2 regions of the Pseudofrankia sp. EUN1h genome follow, and region 1 is predicted to be linked to the other one. Evidence: riboswitches for the same ligand, from Rfam matches in the RefSeq annotation. Region 1 holds a riboswitch; the other holds the start of a gene.
What was found. Region 1 has a riboswitch for ZMP and ZTP ahead of glyA (serine hydroxymethyltransferase). Riboswitches for the same ligand answer to the same signal wherever they lie in the genome.

Region 1 (3,539 bases):
CGGTGATCCGCCGACCGGCGGGCGAACCGGCGCGGCGACTTGGATCCCTCGTCTACCTGGAAGGCGGCCCCGGGGTCTCCGGCGTCGACTCCATCCGGACGTACCCGGAGCTGTTCGACAAGGCGGTACGCGACCGGTTCGACATCGTCGGGTTCGACCAGCGGGGTGTCGGCGCGAGCGCGCCCGTCCGCTGCCTCACCGACCGGCAGAAGGCCAGCGAGCTGTCCGGCGGCGCCGTCGTTCCGCACCGGGCCGCCGGAGCCGGCGCGGGCGCGGGTGCCGGTGCGGGTGCCGGGGCCGGCGAGGAGATCGACGAGGACGTCGACCGGCTACCGGGCGGCTCTTCGGGCTCCTCCACGGCCGTCTCCCCGGACGTCGTCAGCCCGGCTCACGGCCCGTCCTCGTCGCCCGCCACGGCCGCGCCCGCCGGGCAGCCACCCGCCCGGGAGGGCGAGGTGCTGGCCGGCTTCGAGGACACCGCCGCGTCGGACCGGCTGGTCGCGCGGGGCTGCGAGCGCTGGAGCGCGACGCTGCTGCCGTACCTGTCGACCGAGTTCGCGGCCCGCGACCTCGACGTGCTGCGCGCCGCGCTCGGTGACGATCGGCTGACCGCCTACGGCGCCTCGTACGGCACGGAGCTGGGCGCCACCTACGCCCAGCTGTTCCCGACCCACATTCGCGCCATGGTCCTCGACGCGGTGGTCGACCCGAGGCTGTCCGCGAACAGTCCGTTCGCGGAGACCCGGTTGCAGGCCCTGGGCTTCGAGGCGGCCTTCAACGCCTTCCTCGCCAGCTGCGCGAGCGACCCGAACTGCGGCTTCGGCCACGGCGACCCCGGGGGCGCCTACGACCGGCTGATCGCCCGGCTCGCCAAGCACCCGATCTACGCACAGGGCAAGGACGCCGACAGGACCCGGCCGGTCGACGACTCGACCGCGATCACGGCCGTGCTCCAGCTGCTCTACAGCGAGGAGCAGTGGCCGATCCTCGCGGTCGCCCTGGAGCTGGCCGACGAGTTCAACGACGGCTCCGTGCTGCGGTCGCTGGCGGACCAGGGATCCGGACGGCGCCAGGACGGCACGTACGACAACTCCTTCGACGCGAACACCGCCATCAACTGCGCCGACCAGACCTATCCAGCCGACCTCGCCGTCTTCCGGCGGTTCGTGCGCGATCTCTCCCGGGAGGCCCCGCGCTTCGGATCGTCCCTGGCGCTCGGCGGCATGACGTGTGCCTTCTGGCCGGTCCCGTCCGCCGACCGTTACACCGGGCCGTTCCGGGCCGAGGGCTCGCCGCCGATCCTGCTGGTCGGCACCACCGGCGACCCGGCGACGCCGTACCCGGAGGCACGCTCGCTTGCCGGCCAGCTGGAGAACGCCGTCCTGCTGACGTGGCGCTCCTACACCCACGGCGCCTACGAGGGCCCCAGCACCTGCGTCCACAACGCCGTCAACCGCTACCTGATCGACCTGGTCACGCCCAAGCCCGGCACCGTCTGCTCCTGACCGCCGGACAGCCCCTGACCGCTCCCGACTGCTCCGACCGCTCCTGACCGCGTCGGTCCGGTGCCCCCGCCGGGCGTGGAAAGCTCGCCAGGGGCGGGCGGCTAGACTTCAGGCCAAGTCGTGACTGGCGTGCTGGGGTGGAATCAACCACCGGGGAGCGACCGATYGGCACGGCACCGTGCGCCTGGGTGTCACCGGCGGACAGCGCCTGCCCACAGTGCRCATCGTCCGTCGGCGGCCCATGCGGACGACCTACCGGCGACGTGTGGACGCGGACGGGCCGGGCAGCCACATCCCTGGAGGTCTCCCATGCACGAGCCAGCCATCAAACACCTCGTCAGCGCCGATCCGGAGATCGCTGACCTGGTCGAGTCCGAGGCACGGCGGCAGTACGAGAAGATCCGCCTGATCGCGTCGGAGAACTACGTCTCCACCGCCGTTCTCGAGGCGGCGGGCACGATCCTGACGAACAAGTACTCCGAGGGCTACGTCGGCAAGCGGTACTACGAGGGCCAGCAGTTCATCGACCCGATCGAGGCGCTGGCCATCGAGCGGGCCAAGTCGCTGTTCGGCGTCGAGCACGCCAATGTCCAGCCATACTCGGGCTCGCCGGCCAACCTCGCCATCTACCTGGCGTTCCTGCAGCCGGGCGACACCGTGATGGGCATGGCGCTGCCGATGGGTGGCCACCTCACCCACGGCTGGTCGGTCTCCGCGACCGGCAAGTGGTTCCGCTCGGTGCGTTACAACGTCCGCCAGGACACCGGCCGGGTCGACATGGACGAGGTCCGCCAGCTCGCGCTCGCCGAGCGCCCGAAGGTCATCTTCGCCGGTGGCACCGCGATCCCGCGCACGATCGACTTCCCGGCGTTCGCCGAGATCGCCCGCGAGGTCGACGCGGTCCTGGCCGCCGACATCGCGCACATCGCGGGCCTGATCGCCGGTGGCGCGCATCCGTCGCCGGTGGGCTACGCACCGGTCATCTCGACCACGACCCACAAGACGCTGCGCGGCCCGCGCGGCGCGATGCTGATGACCGACGCGGCCCACGCCTCGGCGATCGACAAGGCCGTCTTCCCCGGCCTGCAGGGCGGCCCGCACAACCACACCACCGCGGCGATCGCCGTCGCGCTGCGCGAGGCGGCGACGGCCGACTTCCAGACGTATGCCCACCAGATCGTCGCGAACGCGGCGGCGCTGGCCGAGGCGCTCACCGAGCGCGGCTTCGACCTGGTTTCCGGCGGCACCGACAACCACCTGATCCTCGTCGACCTCACCAGCAAGGGCATCGGCGGCAAGCCGGCCGCGAAGGCGCTCGACCGGGCCGGCATCGAGCTGAACTACAACACCGTCCCGTACGACACCCGCAAGCCGTTCGACCCGTCCGGGCTGCGCCTCGGCACCGCCGCGGTCACCACCCGCGGCATGGGCCCCGGGCAGATGCGCCAGATCGCCGCCTGGATCGACCAGGCCGTCAAGGCCGCCGCGGACGACGACGAGGCGGTCCTCGCCCAGATCGCCGGCGAGGTCCGCGACCTCACCGCCGGCTACCCCATGCCGGGCTGGGCGTAACCGCTCGCCAAGCAACGACGTATCCGGCCGCCAGGCGTCTCGCCTGGCGGCCGGCCGCCGTTCGTCTGCTGGCATCGAGCAGGCCTAATCCCGGATGACGGCCTTGGTGCGCATCAGGAACTCGCCGAGGTAGCCGTCGTGCGGAACGTTCGGGCGCATCCAGTACGTCGGGTGGTCGCCGAGGTAGACGTTGCTGATCGACGGGTCGTCGACCAGCCGGTCCACCAGCCCGGCGTCCTCGGTGATCGCCGTGAGCACCAGTGTGTCGCGCAGCGGCCCGGCGCCGTCCTTCGCCGACCACGGCGCCACCCAGACGCACGGGAAGCCCAGCTCGATGCCGGTCTGCGGCGCGTCGGCGCGGTCCACCTGGAAGACGGCCGGGCGCAGCACGGCGCCGCCGCCGGGCAGCGGGTCGACGATCCCGTCGCCGCCGAGGCGCCCAGTGGCGTCACCGGCGTGGTC
Region 2 (3,539 bases), on a different contig from region 1:
GCTTCGGCACTTCCGCCAGCCCTCCGAGGGAACCACCATGCCGAACACCAATCCCTTCCGAATCTCGGTCGCCCAGCTCGACGCGCCGACGGATCCGCGTGATGCCGAAGCGTTTCAACGGGTGGGCCACGACGTACGTCGTCTGATGACCGAGGCCCGCGATCAAGGCGCTCGCCTCATTCATTTCTGCGAGGGAGCACTCTGCTCGCCAAATAAGCGGATCCTGTCCAGCGATCCGACCACCATGGCCGACGCCGACTGGAGCCGCTTCGACTGGGCGGCCCAGCGCGGCCAGCTTGAGGCGATCAGGAAACACGCCGCGGCATTGCGGCTGTGGACAGTCGTCGGAGCCGTGCACCGACTCACCGAGCCACATCGTCCACACAACAGCCTTTACGTGATCGACGACCACGGCCATATCATCACCCGCTACGACGAACGGATGCTGTCCAACACCAAGGTCAGCTATTTGTACACACCCGGCATCAGTCCGATCACCTTCGACGTCGACGAGGTGCGGTTCGGGTGCGCGCTCGGCATGGAAAGCGTGTATCCGGAGCTGTTCGCCGAGTACGAGCGAGCCGACGTTCACTGCGTGTTGCTTTCCACCATGGACAATGGCACCACCTTCGGCCTGCAGACACAGGCGCATGCCAGCACCAACAGCTACTGGATCAGCTATGCCACGGTCGCCGTCGACGCGGCCGCCGCGCCGTCCGGAATCGCTGGGCCTGACGGTCACTGGGCGACCCGATGCGGACCGCACGCCACCTCGGCCATCGCCACCGTCGATATCGACCGCGAACATGAAAGCCTCGCGCGCCCCTGGCGCCGAACGGCCCGCGCCGGCAGGTACGCAACCGCGGTCGTCGACGACGATCCTCGAGCACAACGAAGCTCGCTCTAACACGAAGGTCTCGACGGGCGTGCCCGAAGCGTTTCGCCCATCCCGGGTAGACGCTTCGGGCGGGCGGCGCCGCCGCGGTGCGTGCCCTGACGCACCGGCGGCATCCTCCGCGCAGCCAGACGAAAGGCGAGGTCGCAGAAGCCCGTCGGCGAGTCCGGCCGTACTCCGGGCGCCGCCACGTTTCATTGTCGCCGATGCACGGATCGGGAGACGAGGCCCCAGCCGTTCCTTGTTTGTCCGACTTGCCGGTCGAGAACCATGCCGATCAGCAGCGCGAGCGGGTCATTGGTCAGCAGTTCGTCCGCCGCGTCGTTCTGGCTCAGGTGAAGTCCCACGTGAGTACGGTAGCCGGCCCTTGCGCGGCGGTCGCCTCGCCGCTGGCCAGATCACGGTGTTGTCGGTCAGCCACGTCCGTGAAAGGGCCACAGCAGGCCGCGACGGTGTCCGTCATCCGCCTTTCCCGCCGAGGACGGCCGCGGGCTGACGTGTGGCTGCTACATTTGCGCATGGCCGCTACTGGCGCGGGTGGATGACCACCGGGGAACGGCCGGAAGACCGTCGACGCCGACCGCCTGGGCCCGCGACGCGCAGATGACTCCGCGCGACGTGAGGACGGCCGATGGACCTGCGGTATGGCATGAACCCCCACCAGCAGCCGGCGACGGCCAACCCGGTCGACGACGCCAGCCCGCCGGTGCGGGTCCTGCACGGCCAGCCTTCCTACATCAACATGCTGGACGCGTTGGAGGCCTGGCAACTCGTCAGGGAGGCGGCCGATGCCCTGGGCCGGCCCGCGGCCGCCTCCTTCAAACATCTCTCACCCGCCGGTGCCGCACTCGCCGGGCCGCTCGACGAGACGATGACCGAGACCTACGGGCTCGGCGCGTCGCCGGTGGGGATGTTGACGAGCGCCTACGTGCGGGCCCGCGACACTGACCCGAAAAGCTCCTACGGCGACTTCGCCGCGGTTTCCGCCCCGGTCGACGCGGAGCTGGCCGTACTGCTGCGCCGACTGGTCTGCGACGGAATCGTCGCGCCCGGTTATGAGCCCGGGACCGTGGCGACCCTGTCCGCGAAGAAGAACGGCACGTTCCTGGTCCTGGAAGCCGACCCTGCCCACCGGCCGCCCGCCCGAGAGATCCGTGAGGTGCACGGGATGCGCTTCACCCAGACCTGGGACGACGCCGTGCCCAACCGGCAGACGCTGGCTGATGTCCGCGTCGGCACGGTGCCCGACCACGCCCTCGACGACCTGCTCCTTGGCCTGATCGTGGCCCGTCACACGCAGTCGAACTCGGTCGCCTACGTCCGAGGCGGGATGACGCTTGGCGTCGGCGCGGGCCAACAATCCCGGGTGGACTGCGTCCGCCTCGCCGGAGCGAAATCCGACACCTGGTGGCTACGCCGCCACCCCCGCGTCCGAGCGCTGCACATCGGCCAGAACCCGAAGATCCAAGATAGCATCAACGACGAGATTCAGTACCTCGACACTGGCGCCGCCGGTTCCGGCCTCCCACCCAGGCCTGGAGGGGCCCCGCCGTTGACCGCCCTGGAGCGCGCCCAGTGGCTGAGCCGGCTCGACGAGGTCAGCCTAGCTTCCGATGGCGCTCTGCCCTTCCCGGAAAACATCGTTCACGCCCGCCGTCACGGGGTGCGCTACGTGGCCGAACCCGGCGGATCAATCCGCTCCGCGGAGGTCATCGCCGCCTGTCACGATCAGGAGGTCGCCCTCGTCCACACCGGACTGCGCCTGTTCCGACACTGACGTTCTTTCGGTTTCCTCCAGCACCGAGTTCATGTCCCGACGGGACCGGTGCGAGCGCCCCACAGTTCCGCGATCCGTCCGTCGGCGACACGGATGACTTCGATGAGTTCTCCAGTGTTGTCGGTCAGCCGGGAGCGGATCATGGCGCGGTCGTCCTCGGCGACCAGGTCAACGACCTCCGTGCGCAGATCCGGTGCGGCTGTGCGCATGGCGAGCCACCGTTCCTTGACCATGCCGGGTCCACGGGACTGGAGCGGGTGACTGTAGAAGTCAGCGGTGAAGATCTCGTCGACCGCCGGTAGGTCGAGCGCGTTGAACGCCGCGTGCATGCGATGCGCCAGGCCCCGACTTGTCTGGGCCTTCGTCGGCCCGGCGGGTGCGCGGCCGGTGTCGTCCACGAGCGCCCGCGCCAGCGGCTCCAGCCGGCCGAAGGCTCMGGCCAGGCCGATGTGGTCGGCATAGTCGCGGGATTCGACGATCTGCCCGTCACGGACACGGACCACGAACACGCACGGCAGGGCGAACTCGCCGCGGTCGGCCATCCCGGTGTAGGTGAACTCCACGACGACCACCTCCGGATCCGCCGTCCGATGCACGGCCATCTCCGTCGGTGCGAACGACCGAACACCGGCTACTCGCCCGGCTGACCCGYCGAAGTGCTGGCGCAGCTCGGCACGAGTACGCAGCGGTTGATCACCCAACGGCGCAAACGGGTGCCGGACGTCGGTCCGCTCCCCGTACAGGCCGGCGAGCGCGTCGAGCTGACGCTCCCGCTCGTCCGGTGCGAGATCACCAGAAACCAGCCGGCTCACGCCGGCGGTGACCATGCGAACGATGTCGGCCGGGGCAGGTGTCGGTACCATCGAG

Region 2: linked by a shared signal. The riboswitch ahead of BCD49_RS19860 (phosphoribosylaminoimidazolecarboxamide formyltransferase) and the one ahead of glyA (serine hydroxymethyltransferase) in region 1 are both predicted to bind ZMP and ZTP.

Annotation. Positions count from the first base shown of each region.
Region 1 is NZ_MBLN01000063.1:109,464-113,002, reverse strand. It holds gene BCD49_RS40965 (alpha/beta hydrolase) at 1-1,505, shown strand, start outside; ZMP/ZTP riboswitch at 1,616-1,702, shown strand; gene glyA (serine hydroxymethyltransferase) at 1,815-3,077, shown strand; gene BCD49_RS23245 (aldehyde dehydrogenase family protein) at 3,162-3,539, opposite strand, start outside.
Region 2 is NZ_MBLN01000056.1:64,364-67,902, forward strand. It holds gene BCD49_RS19855 (carbon-nitrogen hydrolase family protein) at 1-907, shown strand, start outside; partial or broken gene BCD49_RS45140 (HhH-GPD-type base excision DNA repair protein) at 1,147-1,242, opposite strand; ZMP/ZTP riboswitch at 1,410-1,492, shown strand; gene BCD49_RS19860 (phosphoribosylaminoimidazolecarboxamide formyltransferase) at 1,527-2,672, shown strand; gene BCD49_RS19865 (nuclear transport factor 2 family protein) at 2,702-3,535, opposite strand.